DNA from 2 places in the Flintibacter sp. SJQ-8 genome. Region 1 is predicted to be linked to the other one. Evidence: riboswitches for the same ligand, from Rfam matches in the RefSeq annotation. Region 1 holds a riboswitch; the other holds the start of a gene.
The links. A riboswitch is a leader RNA that binds a small molecule or an ion and turns the genes downstream of it on or off. The one in region 1 is predicted to bind thiamine pyrophosphate.

Region 1 (7,884 bases):
TATAAATCCAAAAGATTTTTTATTAAAATTAGCCATACCGTGGGTAAGCCCGGCCTTATACTAAAAAGGCGGCAGCTCCGGGGGCTTAAAAGCGGAGTAAACCGGCTGTTCGACAAAATTTACGGTTTTTCACTTTTGTTCTCGCCGGGTGTGGTAAACTTTGGTATAATCACTGTGAACGTAAACTGCACAAAGACGGCCCACCGACACAGGCAGCCAGAGAGAAATGAGCCGATCACAGGTTTGGAGGAGTCACCATGTCCGACGTGCAAGAGCTGCGCGAGAGCTTTTTGAACGCATTCCCGGCGGCGGCGCTGCTGCTGTGGCAGGACCGGATCGTGGCCGTCAACGGGGCGGTCCGGCGGCGGCTGCCTCAGCTGGAGCCGGGGGAGCCGATACCCCCGGAGCTGCTGGCCCTCTCCGGGGAGGGCGGCGGTCTGGTCACCCTGGGCGGCGCGGCCTGGCGGGTCCAGCTGACCGAGACGAAGTGGGGGCGGCTGGCCGTGCTGATCCCCGCGCCCCAACCGGCGCTGACCGACCCCCAGCTGGACGGGGCCCTGCGCCAGATGCGCACCTATCTGGCCCAGATGCAGCTGGCGGCGGCGGATATCCCCCCGGCCTCTCAGGGGATGTTCTGGAAGAGCTATTATCAGCTCTTCCGCCTGACGGACAACCTGGACCTGCTCCGCCAGCTGGGCCAGCCCGGGACGCGGGACTTTCACCCCGCGGCCATGGACCTGGCCGCCCTGTGCCGCAAGGTGGTGGACGGCTGCGCCGGTCTTTTGGGGGCGGAGGGCGTCGTCCTGACCTATCACAGCGCCCTGTCCTCCCTGCTCATCCCCGGGGACTCAGGGCTGCTGGAGCACGTGCTGCTGGAGCTGATCGCCAACGGAGCCCGGTGGACAGGCCGGGGGCCATTGACCCTGTCCCTGCGGCGGCTGGGCACCCGAGCCGTGGTCACCGTGGCCCCGGGGTCGGCCCCACCCCCCCAGCAGCTGGACGCTCTGCTGGGGCGTGAGAGCGACTATGGCGTCCCCCGCCCCGGCTCGGGGGCCGGATTGGGGATGCCCCTGGCCGGGATCATTGCCCGGCTCCACGGGGGCAGCCTGATGGTAAATTCCTCCGAAGCTGGCGTCCCGGCGGCGATTTTAGCCCTGCCCACCGGGCCTATGCCCACCCGGGTGACGGTGCGCACCCCGCGCTTGCAGCGGGACGGCGGCCTGTCCGTTCCCCTGGTGGCCCTGGCCGACGTGCTGCCCGCCCGGCACTTCGTCCCCGGCACAAAGCCTTAAAAAAACGATCAGATAAAACTGCGGCGCAGCCCTTTTACAGATGGGCTGCGCCGCAGTTTTCTTATAATGATCTTGTCTTACTGCTCCAGGGCCGCGCCCATGGTCTTCAAAGCGCCGGTGCGCTTCAGGGCGGCCACTAAGATACCGGCCAGAATAGAACCGGCCACAGTGGAGATGAGGAAGGGGATGATATAGGCATAGAAGGCCACAGCGGCGGCGCTGACGTTCATAAACAGCACAGCCACGGGATAGGCGGCCAGACCGCCGATGATGCCGGTGCCGAACACCTCGCCCACCAGCGTGGCGGCCAGGTTCTTGGTCTTCCAGAAGACCAGACCGCACAGCAGGGCCCCGCACATGCTGCCCGGGAAGGCCATCAGGCTGCCCACGCCCAGCAGGTTGCGGATGAGGCTGGCCCCAAAGGCCACACCCACCCCGTACCAAGGGCCCAGGAACACGGCGCACAGGATGTTGACCATGTGCTGCACCGGGGCGCACTTGCTGCCAAAGACGGGGAAGACGATGAACATGCTGCCCACCACGGCCAGGGCGCACAGCAGCCCGGCCACCGCCAGCTTTTTCACATTGGACTGATTCATGGTGTAAAACTCCTTTTTCAAACGGGGAAAAACCGCGCAAAAGGCCCGCAGCGTTTCCCTCTCTCTCGGCTTTTCGCCGGTGAACAGGGCCGAAAAAGCACGTGGCTTTTTCGGTTCGGTCGAGACTTGCTGGTCTCCTCTCACGCCGGAACACGGCTTCCCATCGCTGCGATCTGGCCCGGACCCAGGGCGCTCCCCCTCGGTCCGCTCCCGGCCCTGGGCCGGGACGCCTGGTTTTTTTCCACATCCCCCCTGAAAAAAGTGGATACACCGAAAACGGGGGCGGCCCCAAAGGACCGCCCCCGTCAAAGCTCTCTATGACCGGCAAACGTCCCTCCGGCGGCATGACCCGCATCAGGTGAAAGGGTCGGAGCGCACTTGCTCCCTCTCAGCCCGACAGCCCGGGCTCCCCTGCTTGCAGTGTTTATCATACGCCCCCGGTGGGGCTTTGTCAAGACGGGCCGATCACACTTTTCCGTCGGTACGGAGCATGTCCATGAACTCCTCCCCGGTGATGGTCTCCTTCTCATACAGGAAGTTGGCCAGCTTGTCCAGGCTGTCCCGGTTGTCCCGGAGGATGGTCATGGCCTTGTCATACTCCTTCTGGATGGTCTCGGTAACCAGGCGGTCCATGCGGGCCTGGGTCTCCGGGGAGCAGGCCAGAGAGGCGTCCCCGCCCAGGTATTGGTTGCTCATGGTCTCGAAGGCGGCAAAACCGAATTCCCGGCTCATGCCGAAGCGGGCGATCATGGAGCGCACCAATTTTGTCGCCTGTTCAATGTCGTTGGAGGCCCCGGTGGTGATGGAGCCGAAAACCAGCTCCTCCGCCGCCCGTCCGCCGGTGTAGGTGCAGACCTTGTTCAGCAGCTCCTCCTTGGACATGAGGAAGTGGTCCCCGTTGTCCACCTGGAGGGTATAGCCCAGGGCCCCGGAGGTGCGGGGGATGATGGTGATCTTCTGCACGGGGGCGGAGTGGGTCTGCATGGCGGCGACTAAGGCGTGGCCCGTCTCGTGATAGGCCACGATCTTCTTCTCCTGGTCAGACAGCACCCGGCTCTTCTTTTGGTACCCGGCGATGACCACCTCCACGCTCTCCTGAAGGTCCTCCTGGGTGGCAAAGCCACGCCCGTCCCGCACGGCCCGCAGGGCGGCCTCGTTGACGATGTTGGCCAGCTCCGCGCCGGACGCGCCGGAGGCCATTCTGGCGATAGGGGCAAAGTCCACCCCGTCGGCCAGACGGATCTTCTTGGCGTGGACCTTTAAGATGTCGATGCGGCCCTGTAAATCGGGCAGTTCAACAGGGATGCGCCGGTCAAAGCGGCCCGGGCGCAGCAGGGCGGGGTCCAGGGAGTCGGGCCGGTTGGTGGCCGCCAGGACCACCACGCCCTTGCTGCCGTCAAATCCGTCCATCTCGGTGAGCAGCTGGTTCAGGGTCTGCTCCCGCTCGTCGTTGCCGCCGGAGAACTGGCCGTCACGCTTTTTGCCGATGGTATCGATCTCGTCGATGAAAATGATGCAGGGGGCCTTCTCGTTGGCCTGCTTGAACAGGTCCCGGACCTTGGCCGCCCCCCGGCCCACGAACATCTCTACAAATTCCGACCCGGCGATGGAGAAGAAGGGGACGTTTGCCTCACCGGCCACGGCCTTGGCCAGCAGTGTTTTGCCGGTGCCCGGAGGGCCCACCAGTAGGGCGCCCTTGGGCAGCTTGGCTCCAATTTCCCGGTATTTCTCCGGGTCGTGGAGGAAGTCCACGATCTCCCCCAGCAGCTCCTTGGCCTCGTCCTCCCCGGCCACGTCGGCAAAGCGGATGCCGGTGGAGGAGGGCACATATACTTTCGCCCCGGAGCCGCCGCCCATGCCGAACATCATGCCGTCTTTGCCGCCCACGGCCTTCTGCATCCGGCGGTTGATAAAGTAGCCGATGAGCATAAAGGGCACCAGGGGCAGCACCCAGTTCACCAGCAGGCTGGTCATGGCGGAGGGCTGGGTGTCGATCTGCTGGAACTTGGCCCCGGAGTCGTAAAGGCGCTGGGTGCGCCCGGCGTCCTCGGTGGCCACGGTCTCATAGATCTTGCCGTCCTTGTCGGTGAACAGGATCTGGTCATCCCGGATCTCCACCTGGTCGATCTGCTTCTCGTCCGTCATGGACATGAACACGTCATAGGTCACGTTTTCAATGCGGCTCTTGTTCATAGAGGGGAACAGCGTCGCGTTGAGCAGCAGCAGAATGGCCAGGGTGAGCAGATAGTAGTATACCAGGGGTTTTTTCGATGGCTTTTTGATCTCTTGCATCTTGAAGATCATCCTCTCTGGGTGTGTCGTTCATTTCTTTTGGTTTCCCGCTCCCCTGGGGGGAGCGAAAACCTGTGGATACGCGATCAGAAAATCGTTAACCGGTTAATGGATATAGTAGCAAAAGACCGGGACAAAATCCCGGTGTAAGTGTAAACAATTTATGACCAAACTATGAACGTGACCCAGAAAGAAAAGGGGGGCGGCCAGACTCCACTTGTCCGGCCGCCCCCTCGCCCGGCAGCAGCGGTCAGCCCTGACCGCTCACGCGGGTCTTTAACCCCAGCCGGTCCAGTTTGTCGGCGGGGATCATCTCCCGGAAAAAGCTCACCCGGGGCAGCACGCCCAGCAGCAGCTGGCCCAGCACGGCGCTGGCGATCAGCTCGCCCAGGCCCACGGTGAAGGCGTTAAAGGCATAGGCCGTCCAAAAGGCCCCACCGGTGCCCCCCTCGGCAAAGGCGATCACCGCCCCCACGATGACGGCGTTGCACACCACCGGGGGCAGGGGAGCCAGCCAGCGATTGCGCAGGCTCTGGGTCCACAGGCAGGCGATGAGGGTGGCGGCGGAACCGGCCACCACGTCCAGCAGGCCATAGGGGGAGAGCAGGTTGGCGATGAGGCAGCCCACGAACAGCCCCGGCGTGGCGGCGGGGAACAGGAAGGGCAGCACGGTCAGCGCCTCGGCAAAGCGGATCTGCACCCCGCCATACTGGGGGATGGGCAAGGCCATGGTGAGCACAGCATACACCGCGGCCAGCATGGCCGCCAGGGTGAGATCGCGAACAGAGAATTTAGACATAAAAAAACCTCCATTTTCTTCTTTAGAGAACGGCGAGACTGAAATTTTTTCGGTCCCCCGAACGAACACAGCTTTTCCTCCCCCCGTGGCCGGGCGTTCCACGCATTTGGGGCAGCGGGCTGTGCTTGGACGAGATGTGGAAACTCGTCAAGGGGTATCTTACCACAGCCCGCCCCCGCTGTCCACTGGATAAATGGACAAAGCCTTGCCAGTGGGGGGCTGATGGGGTAAAATATGGCTATGTCACAACAAACAGTTGATAAATAGCCATTTTTATAGGGGAGTATCAGAACTCCCCTACAAACTGTTATTTGCAGTTATCTATACTCATTTGGAATTTCGATATGAAGTGTCTCACACAATAACTTCACATCATGTGCATCATTTTCATCAAACTCGTATCCCAGATGGAACATTACTTGACTATATGGTTCAATACAGGAAACCTCTATTTCCTCAATTCTTCCTTTACCCGAAAAAGTTTCTACCGGAAAACAATCCCCATCATAAAGAATTTCACCTTCGTCCGTATATTCAAAACAATGCAAATCAATAATTCTGTTTTTCAAATCTTCCCATACAGTATGGTTCAATGTTGTATATTCCATCTTAATCTCATAAAAGCCATTAGCTTTCATTATTTCTATAAAGTTCTGATAATCGTTCTTTTCTACAAAAATGTCAATATCATTATGGGCTCTTGACTGATATCCAAGAAGAGCATCTACACCCCAGCCACCATCAAGAAAGACTTTAATCTCCGCATCTATTGCAAATTGAAGAATCTGTTTTACATCTGTTATATTGACCATCTTATCATCTCCACAAATTCTAATTAGGCGACCAGAGGAACTGCTGGTCTGTTTGATAAATCTCTGCATTTAGCAGTTTTCAATGTTGCCAAAACGAAAGTTAAGAAGATGTTCCTTTTCTCCATGTCGCTTTCTTTGGCGTAATTTACAAGGTTATTCCACACAAGATAGTTGTTCAGATACTTGGTAGAAACACCGTTAAAGCCACGCATAAACCTCTTTAGCTGGCTATGGTAGCTATTGATATGTTGGATATTATAAATGCCTTTCTTGGCTTTGCCAGTCTTTAACTGCACAAGGTCAATGCCATTGGCATTTGTAAATCTCACATAGGAGTTCATCTTGTCCGTAACAAGAGTGGAATTGGTCTTAATCCTACCATCATAAATATGATGTAAATCTCTTGTAGAAACTCTACCAGTATTCGTAATCTTGGAGATAGACAAGCCATTCCTATTAACCGCACAAGGAACACATACCTTTTCTTGGGACAAGCCTCTGATATGTGTAGAATGACCACGCTTATGAGCCTTGCGTGGCATAGCAAATGTCTTACTCTTGCTATGATTGCCCTTGTACGAGATGGCGAAAAAAGTTTCGTCAGCCTCAATAATGCCGTCAAGGGTAACATCGTCTGCCATATTCTGAAGTGCATCCAAAATCTTGTGTCTCCAAAGGAATGCGGTGTTTCTGTGAATCCCACAAGCAACAGCAGTCTTACGAATGGATAAGCCATTCATCATACAATCAATGTACTGCTCCCACACGGACAAGTCTTTTCTTGTACCAGACACAATGGAGTTCGTAGCAATCACGAAGGACTTGCCACAATCCTTACATACATATCGCTGTGTGCCATCTTTACGATGACCATTGCGAACCACATGGATACAGCCACAAAGAGGGCATACACGACCATTTGCAAAGCGTTCCTTTGCTACGAAATCTTCAATATTCAAAGACTTTACAAAGGCAGGACTTAAAAGCATTGTTTTAAGGCTTTCCTGCTCTGCGACAGTCAACTTACCGATAATATCTAATGCGTCTTTGATAGTAGGCATATCCAATTACCTCCTTCGGTGGTACTGTTTCTTACTATTATTATACGCTATTTCTCGTCAAAATCAACCATTTGTTGTGACAGAGCCTAAAATATATAAAATATTTGATCCCCGCCCCCTGCGGGGGCGGGAATGCGCTTTTGTTTAGGAGGTCTTTGCTATATGGAATCCAATGAACAGATCCTGGACAACGCCCCCCTGCTCCAGGCCATCGCCCGGATGCAGACGGAGAACAGCCGGGAGAGCCGCGAGGCCGTGCTGGACATGGTCATCTCTCAGGCCCAGTTCCTGGCCCCGGCGGACATCGTCCCCGAGACAGAGGGGAAGGAGGCCGCCCTGCGCTTTCAGCTGCTGACCAATCAGGAGGGACAGCCCTTCTTCCCCGCCTTCACCGGCTGGGAGGAGCTGCGCAAGCTGTGCGGCCCCAAAAATCAGCAGACGGTAGCCCTCACCTTTGACCACTACGCCGGCATGGTCCTCCGGGACAACCGGGCCGCCGGCTTCGTCATCGACCCCATGGGCGCCTGCCTCACCTTTGACCGGAACATGATGGAGCATCTGGTACAGAGAAAACAAGAGATGACCAAGTGAAACGGATTGCCACGTCGCTTCGCTCCTCGCAATGACAAAAATACAGTCTTCTGTGTCGAGTACAGGCCCTCTGTACCCTGTCATTGCGAGGAAGGGCGCAGCCCTGACGTGGCAATCCGTCTCCCCACAAAAAAATTTTCAAATTTGAAAATTTCCTGTTGACATGTCGGTTAGTTTATGCTAACCTATGCTTGGTTAGAGAAAGCTAACTCCCCCCTCCTCACACCTCCCTGCTTTCTTCCTACCCCTTTTATTCAAGATTTCTCTGACCACCAGAAAGTCTTTCGGGACAGGCATCCCCGAGGGACGGGCCGCTGACCGTGCGCATACACGCGGTCAGCGGCTTTTTTATCTTTTCTCCCATCCCGATCTGTGATATGATAGCCTCACTGGCCGATCTGGCCCGAACTTTGGGAGGGGCGCTTATGTTCGTCAAGA
Region 2 (7,884 bases), on a different contig from region 1:
GGAGGGATCGGCGGAGTGGTCCAGCTTCTTCCAGTCCGCCTCCTCAGGCTCCTGGCCCTTGGGCAGACGGACGCCGTACACATCCACGGCGCTGTTCTTGTTCACGCTGCCCGCGCCGGTGGCCCCGGACACGCCGTCATAGCCCTTCTGGTCCACGATGGCGGCCTCGAAGGTGCCGTCCAGCTTCACCCACAGTTGATAGCCGTCGCCCTGGCCGTCGTTGGCCTCCAGATAGGGATTCCCGTCGGTATCCACCACCAGCTTGAACTCCAGCTTTTCATAGCCCTTGGCGGTGACCGAGATCACGTTGCCGCTCTTCAGCACGGGCACAGTGGGGTCGCTGCTGAAGTCTTTCTTGGCGAAGACGATCTGCTCCTCGTCTTCTAACAGCCGATAGCTGCCGCCGGAGGAGGGATCATAAGTCTTCTTCTCCCACACGGTGTCGTTCACGCGGATCTCCGTGATGGCGGCCACATAGCCGGGGTGATCTTTCACGGTGACCAGCCAATCCTGGTCAAAAAAATCTGTGCTGAGGGACAGATCGTTCACGGTGACTACACCGGGAACGGGGACCGCCTTGGCGGCAAAGGCGGCGCGCACGGTCACGGCCTCGCCGGGCATGGTAAAGGTATATTCGCCGTCCGCCACCTGGTCTGTCACGTCAACGCCGCCCACGGTCAGCGTCTCCAGCGCATAGTCCTCGTCAGGGGTCACGGTCACGGTGACCTCAATCCCCTGGGCGGCCTTCTCGTAATTGGCGGAGACGGTGCCGTGCTCGGCCTGCTCCACGGTGATGGGGTAGGTCTCCGCAGGCTTGAGTTCTTCGGTCCCGCCGCTGGAACTGTTGGCCTTGATCTCGGCGGTATAGCTGCTTCCCTTTTTGCTTACTTCCACCGTCAGGTCATTGTAGCCGTCGGCAGAAATCACAATAGTGGCAGGAAACGAACTATTATAAGTTATTTTCAAGGCCTGATAGCTGCCAAAAGCCCCTGTTGCATTGCCGATACACCACTTTGTTCCGCTTTCAAAATAGCCAAACGAATCAACACGGGTATACACCACATCGTTGACAGTGACCTGATTGATTTTTCCCATCCAATCGCTGGTGTTGCCACCAAAGCCCAAGTCTAAAATACCGTCGAACGAACTGTATGCACAGTTCTCTACTGTGGTCGGCAGTGTCTGGTCTGCCGCCAGGGCTGGGCTGATGATGGCCATGGATAGGCACAGGGCCGCTGCCAGCAGGAGCGACGTGGCTTTTCGGAACAGTTTTCTCATAGATTTCCTCCTTTGGTCCTCGCGGCAGCCTGGGCCGCCGGGCGTTCGGGCCCCTCTCCGGTGGGTCCGTCTGGCGGGAGCCGATCCCGACAGAAAACAGGTTGCAATTTTCCGCCTCCCCATGCTATACTGTTGGGCGGCCCGCTTTCGGGCCACGCCGCTGGGGCGCGGCTGTTTTTTTGACGCAGCAGTTAGCAGTGTCTAACTTCTCTTCAAAAAACAGGCAAGTCAGCAACGGTTATAGGGTTAGTTATCGCTAACTTGCGTGTGCTATGTTACCAAAAAGCAATTTTCTTGTCAACGCCTCCGGGCCATCTTTCCGCAAAAAATGTTCTGTAAATTCTTTGATGTTGCAAATTTACACCAGTTCTGTCATTCCGAGGAGCGCAGCGACGTGGGAATCCGTTTTCCCAAAGACGCAGATACGGATTGCCGCGTCGGCCCGCTGGGCCTCCTCGCAATGACAGTGACAAACTTTCCAAAAGGAGCATTTCCATGAAAAAATGTCTCATTTTCTGTCTGCTGGCTCTGTCCCTGCTGCCCGGCTGCGCCGCCGCGCCAAAGGCGCAGACGGCCTCGTTTTTGGCCATGGACACCGCCATGGACCTGACCATCTATGGGGACACCGACCTGCCCGGCCAGGTGCAGGGGCTGATCGATGACTTGGAGGGCCAGCTGTCCGTCACCGACCCGGACAGCCAGATCTACGCCGTGAACGCCCGGGGCTCCGGCACCCTGACGGGCCGGGCGGACACGCTGATGGGCCAGGCCCTGGACCTGTGCCGCCGCACCGGCGGGGCCCTGGACCTGTCCATCTATCCCGTGGTCCGGGCCTGGGGCTTTACCACCGGGGACTATCAGGTGCCCAGTGACGATGACCTGGCGACCCTCACGGCTCTGGTGGACTACACCCGCATCGACTATGACCCGGCCAGCGGCGCTGTCTCTCTGCCCGAGGGGATGGAGATCGACCTGGGCAGCGTGGCCAAGGGCTATGCCGGGCGGGAGGCCGCCCAGCTGCTACGCCAGGCGGGGGTCTCCTCCGCCCTGCTGAATCTGGGGGGCAACATCCAGACAGTGGGCAGCCGCCCCGACGGGGACCCCTGGCAGATCGGCGTGAAGGACCCGTCCACCGGCCAGCCCATGATGGTCCTGTCCATCCGGGACCAGGCGGTGGTCACCTCCGGGGGCTATGAGCGCTATTTCCAGCAGGACGGGCGGACCTATTGGCACATCATGGACCCGGCCACCGGACGCCCGGCGGAGAGCGGCCTGCGCTCGGTCACCATCGTGGGGGACGACGGCCTGGTGTGCGACGGGCTGTCCACCGCCCTGTTCGTCATGGGCCTGGAGCGGGCCGCTCAGTTCTGGGCGGGCAGCGACGATTTCGAGGCCATCTTCGTCACCGACGACGGCTCCGTCTACCTCACCCAGGGGCTGACGGACCGGTTTGCCCTCACCCAGGACCACGCCGACACGCCGGTGCAGGTCATCCAGAGATAAGGCATCCCCCGCCGATTTTTTTAGGATCGACGGGGGACGTTCTTATATGCAGACGAGATCAGCCCTGCTGTTTGGGCAGCACCTTGTCCGCCAGCAGGCACAGGACCACGGTGAGCACCATGTCGGGCAGGGTGTAGCCCACGGGGGTGTCCACCCCCATCAGCCAGCGATAGGCGGCAAAGCCGATGAGCCAGATAATCAAATTCCGGCCATCGGCCAGCACGTCGAACCGGTCCCGGCGCAGAATAAAGTGGTCAGCGATCTGCACGGCGATCATGGGGGCAAACACCGAGCCGATGAGATACAAGAACCCGGTGATGTCGTCCATGGGGAACAGGATGGCCCCCGCCACGCCCACGATGGTCACAACGATGGCCGTCTTCTTCCCGTCCAGCTTGTGGGACAGGGACTCGGCGGAGATACCGGCGGACCAGGCGTCCAAAAACGTGGTGGTCACGGTGGAGAAGACCAGGATGACCAGGGCGGCCACGCCCAGGCCCGCCTTCACCATAATGACAGCGATGTCATACTCCCCGGTGAACATGGCGGCCCCCATGCCGATGACATACATCCAGCAGGACACCAGGCCATAGACGATGACGCTGACCCAGGTGGCCTGGGTGGGCTTTTGGGCCTGGCTGGTGTAGTCGCTGATGAGGGGCAGCCAGCTCAGGGGCATGGCCACCGCCAGCTCCACCGCCGCGCCGAAGGACATGGCCTCCCCGGCGGCGGTGACAGCGTTGCCGGAGAAGAAGATGACCTTGCACAACACCAAGGTCAGCAAAAACAGGGCCGCCATGGTCAGCTTGTTGATCCAGCCCAGGTCGGTGACGCCCACGGCGATCCACAGGACGATGAGGGCCCCGATGACCAGGCACCACACCCAGTGGCCCACCGCGAAGATGCCGCCGATGGCCAGGGCCCCGTCATAGATCATGATGGCCGTCCAGCCCACCAATTGCAGCACGTTCAGCAGGGCAAACAGCAGGCCGCCCCGCTGGCCAAAGCTCATTTTCACCGTCTCCATGGCGGTGCGGCCCGTGCGTCCGCCGATCAGGCCCGCCAGCAGCATCATGGCGCAGCCAATGATGTGGCCCAGGAGGATGGCCGCCAGACCCTGGCTCAGGCCAAGGGAGGCGAAAGAAGTGCCCGTCAAGATCTCGGCCAGGGAGACGCCCGCGCCGAACCAGATCAGGCCGTTTTGCAGGGTAGAGGTCTTTTTCATCGGACAAACTCCCCCTTCAGATCAAACATGTGGTCCATGGGGCCGGAGCCTTTTCCCAGATCCAGCATGGCGGCCAGGGCGCCTGAGATGTAATCTTTCGCCCGCTGGACGGACCGGTCCAGATCATAGCCCTTGGCCAGGTTCGCGGCGATGGCGCTGGACAGGGTGCAGCCGGTGCCGTGGGTGTTGCTGTTCTGGATGCGGCGGCCCCGGAACCAGACACCGGCACCATTCCGCCACAGCAGGTCGTCGGCGTCGCTGATCTGGTGGCCGCCCTTGCACAGCACGGCGCAGCCGTATTGCTCGCTGATGGCCCGGGCGGCCCGCTCCATCCCGGCGGGGTCAGAGATGGTCATGCCGGACAGGACCTCCGCCTCGGGGATGTTGGGGGTGAGCAGAGTGGCCAGGGGGAGGAGCTTCTCCTTCAGGGCGTCCACCGCCTCCTCCGAGATGAGCCGGGCCCCGCTGGTGGCCACCATCACCGGGTCCACCACGATGTTCCGGGCCTTATACTGGCGCAGCTTGTCCGCGATGACGGCGATGAGGGCGGTGGAGGACACCATGCCCGTCTTCACCGCGTCGGGGAAGATGTCCGTGAAGACGCAGTCCAGCTGGTTGGCCAGAAATTCGGGGGTGGATTCGAGAATGCCATAGACGCCGGTGGTGTTCTGGGCGGTGAGAGCCGTGATGGCGCTGGTGGCGTAAACGCCGTTGGCCGTCATGGTCTTGATATCCGCTTGAATTCCGGCGCCTCCGCTGGAGTCGCTTCCAGCGATCGTCAATGCTGTTTTCATGTGAGGTTTCTCCTTTCTTGCTTAAAAACACATTGAAGTTTTATTACGCGGCGGCAGGTGGTGCCCCCAAGCCGTCGCAAGAATATCAAAAAAATGGCTCCGCCATTTTTTTGAGTGGGGTTAAGCACCCTGTGCGCGCACTCGCTGCGCTCGCACACTTACAGGGCGAGAAGTGTTTTTCGCCACGTACACGCCGCGGCGAAAAACGGATCTTATTTTATTTCACGCCTGCGGGCGTGAAACTCCTTGCAGGAGGGCTTTTGGCCGCCCGGGGCGGCCTGTCATTGCGAGGAACGAAGTGACGTGGCAATCCGTCTCCCCGCGCAACTCATCACTCCTACTTCCTAACTCCTAACTTCCTCCGCCAGCTTGCGCATATGCTGCGCGGCGGCTTGAATGTCGGGCTGCCCGAAGAGGGCGGAGACCACGGCGGCTCCGGCGATGCCGGTGCCCTTGAGCTGGAGGATATTGCCCTCGCTGATGCCGCCGATGGCCACCACGGGGATCTTTACAGCGGCGCAGATGTCCCGCAGGGTATCATAAGACAGGGTGGACACGTTGCTCTTAGTCCCCGTGTGGAACACGGCCCCGGCCCCCAGATAGTCCGCCCCGGCAGCCTGGGCCCGCAGGGCCTCCTCCGGGGAATGGGCGGACACGCCCAGAATTTTGCCTGGCCCCAGCTTCTGCCGGACCAGCCCGGCCTCCATGTCCTCCTGGCCCACGTGGACCCCGTCGGCCCCGATGTCCAGGGCCAGGTCCACGTTGTCGTTGATAAGGAAGGGGACCCCATACCGGCGGCACAGGGCCTGGATCTCCAGGGCCTCCCGGCGGAAATGGGGCAGGTCCAGCTGCTTCTCCCGCAGCTGGACCATGGTTGCCCCGCCCAGCAGGGCCTGCTCCACCTGCTGGGCCAGGGTCTGGCCCTTCAGCCAGGCCCGGTCCGTCACAGCGTAGAGCAATAAAGAATCTCTATCGAAGTTCATAGCGCGCTCCTTTGCTTAGCGTCTCGCCGTCCAGGTGACAGACGGCGTCGATGATGCGATTGCGATAGGTGGCGTTCCCGTCATAGGGGGCCATGTGCCCCCAGGCGATCTCCCCCGCCAGGCCCATGGCGCACACGGCGGCGGCCAGGGCGCTGACAGACCGGTCCGGGGCGGCGGCCAGAAAGGCGGCGCACAGGGCGGACAGCTGACAGCCCGTCCCCGTCACCCGGCTCATCTCCGGGCGGCCATTGTGGATGACAAAGCAGCTCTCCCCGTCGCTCACCAGGTCCGTCTCCCCGGTGACGGCCACCAGACAGCCCAGCTGCCGGGCGGCTTTTTTGACGAAGGCGATCTGGTGGGACAGGCCGCTCTCCCCCTGCCGGTCCTGGCCGTCTGCGTCCACCCCCCGGTGGGTGTGGGCCCCGGACAGTATGGCCCGCAGCTCTGACGCGTTGCACCGCAGGGCTGTTACGGGCAGGCGCTGGAGCAGCATCCGGGCGGTGTCGGTGCGCATGGGGCTGGCCCCCGCGCCCACCGGGTCCAGCAGGATGGGGCGGCCCAGCCGGGCAGCCGTCTCCCCCGAGGCGACCATGGCGGGCACCCGGCGGCGGCTGAGGGTGCCCAGATTCAGCACCAGGCCAGCGGACAGGGCGGTGATATAGGCGCTCTCCTCCGGGTCGTCGGCCATGATGGGGCTGGCCCCGCAGGCCAGCAGGACATTGGCCACGTCGTTGGCCGTGACATAGTTGGAAATGGCGTGGATCACCGGGGCCTGCTGCCGGACCCGGGACAGATAGTCGCCCAAATTCAAGTGTGTTCCCTCCAAAAGAAAAAACCGCGGCGCGTCTGACAGAAAAGACGGCCTGCGGCACAGGTAAACGCATCTCTCCCTACGTTGGCATTACCCAAATCAGGTCACAGGTCGAAGCGCACAGCTTCCTCTCAGCCCGTTTGCGAGCTCCCTTGTTTTCTCACGGACGCTATTATAATCCCAACAAAAGAAGATTGCAAGTTTTTCTCCCGTGGGGTATGCTTAAAACAGAGATCAAAATTTAAAGGAGGCTGACCCCTATGACCGACCAGGAACTGGTGGACCGGGCCATCAAAATGCAGGAATTTTCCTATGTGCCATACTCCCGCTTCCCCGTGGGCGCCGCCCTGCTGTGCGACGACGGCACGGTGTTCACCGGCTGCAACGTGGAAAACGCCGCCTTTGGCTCCACCATATGCGCCGAGCGCACGGCGCTGCTGAAGGCGGTGAGCGAGGGACGGCGCACCGGCTGGATGACTCTTGCCATCGCCGGGCGGGGCAGCGACTTCTGCTGGCCCTGCGGGGCCTGCCGTCAGATGCTGTATGAGTTTGCCCCGGGGCTGCGGGTGCTGGCCGCCCGGGGGGACGGGGCGTTCGAGACGGCCACTCTGGACCAGCTCATGCCCCACGGCTTCGGCCCCCTGTCTCTGAAGTAAAAATCACGCATAGCCTTCCGCCTTTCTGGACAAGCTATCCCCAATGGCTCTTGAAAAGGAGGGATCGAGCGTGGTAATGGACAAGATCGCCCTGACGCTGCTGGTCATCGGCGGCATCAACTGGGGCTGTGTGGGGCTGTTTCAGTTTGACCTGGTGGCCTTCGCCTGCGGCGGCTCCGCCAGTCTCATCAGCCGGATCGTCTATACCCTGGTGGGCCTGTCCGCCGTGTGGTGCGTCTCCCTGCTGTTTCGCCTGGGGGACGGCAAATAAATTTTTCTTATCCAGCCAAAGGCCGGGCGCAGCTGCGTCCGGCAATTTTTTTGCACATTTTTTCCCGTTTGGTGGACGAAACCGTGCAACTCCCCGCCCCGTGGCGGCCAGGGGTAGAAGAAAAGTTTGGACGGAGGGATACATAGAATGGAGCTGTGGACCATGGTCCTCACCGGCGGGGTGGGGGCGGCGGCCATCAAGCTGCTGGATCACGTGATCCAGTGGGGGCTGAAGCGCTGGGAGGGGCGTCGGGCGGGCGCGGCCCGGGTGGAGACGGAGCAGGAGAAAAAGATCAACGGCCTTCAGGCCGGACTGCGGGTAGTCCTGTTGGACCGCATCCAATACCTGGGCCAGTGCTATCTG

Region 2: it holds a riboswitch for thiamine pyrophosphate, as region 1 does, so the genes downstream of both, thiM (hydroxyethylthiazole kinase) here and thiW (energy coupling factor transporter S component ThiW) in region 1, are expected to answer to the same signal.

What each region holds. Positions count from the first base shown of each region.
Region 1 is NZ_JBPJWR010000004.1:284,017-291,900, forward strand. Features, by position in the region: gene ACSAMP_RS02300 (sensor histidine kinase) at 258-1,292, shown strand; gene thiW (energy coupling factor transporter S component ThiW) at 1,370-1,891, opposite strand; TPP riboswitch at 2,205-2,314, opposite strand; gene ftsH (ATP-dependent zinc metalloprotease FtsH) at 2,357-4,183, opposite strand; gene ACSAMP_RS02315 (QueT transporter family protein) at 4,434-4,982, opposite strand; gene lnu(C) (lincosamide nucleotidyltransferase Lnu(C)) at 5,300-5,794, opposite strand; gene ACSAMP_RS02325 (IS1595-like element ISSag10 family transposase) at 5,818-6,855, opposite strand; gene ACSAMP_RS02330 (SseB family protein) at 7,018-7,446, shown strand; gene ACSAMP_RS02335 (LysR family transcriptional regulator) at 7,872-7,884, shown strand, end outside.
Region 2 is NZ_JBPJWR010000009.1:218,357-226,240, reverse strand. Features, by position in the region: gene ACSAMP_RS07305 (S-layer homology domain-containing protein) at 1-1,278, opposite strand, end outside; gene ACSAMP_RS07300 (FAD:protein FMN transferase) at 1,774-2,781, shown strand; gene cytX (putative hydroxymethylpyrimidine transporter CytX) at 2,840-4,006, opposite strand; gene thiD (bifunctional hydroxymethylpyrimidine kinase/phosphomethylpyrimidine kinase) at 4,003-4,800, opposite strand; gene ACSAMP_RS07285 (hypothetical protein) at 4,818-5,102, shown strand; gene thiE (thiamine phosphate synthase) at 5,145-5,783, opposite strand; gene thiM (hydroxyethylthiazole kinase) at 5,770-6,594, opposite strand; TPP riboswitch at 6,654-6,758, opposite strand; gene cdd (cytidine deaminase) at 6,855-7,250, shown strand; gene ACSAMP_RS07265 (DUF378 domain-containing protein) at 7,327-7,521, shown strand; gene ACSAMP_RS07260 (hypothetical protein) at 7,669-7,884, shown strand, end outside.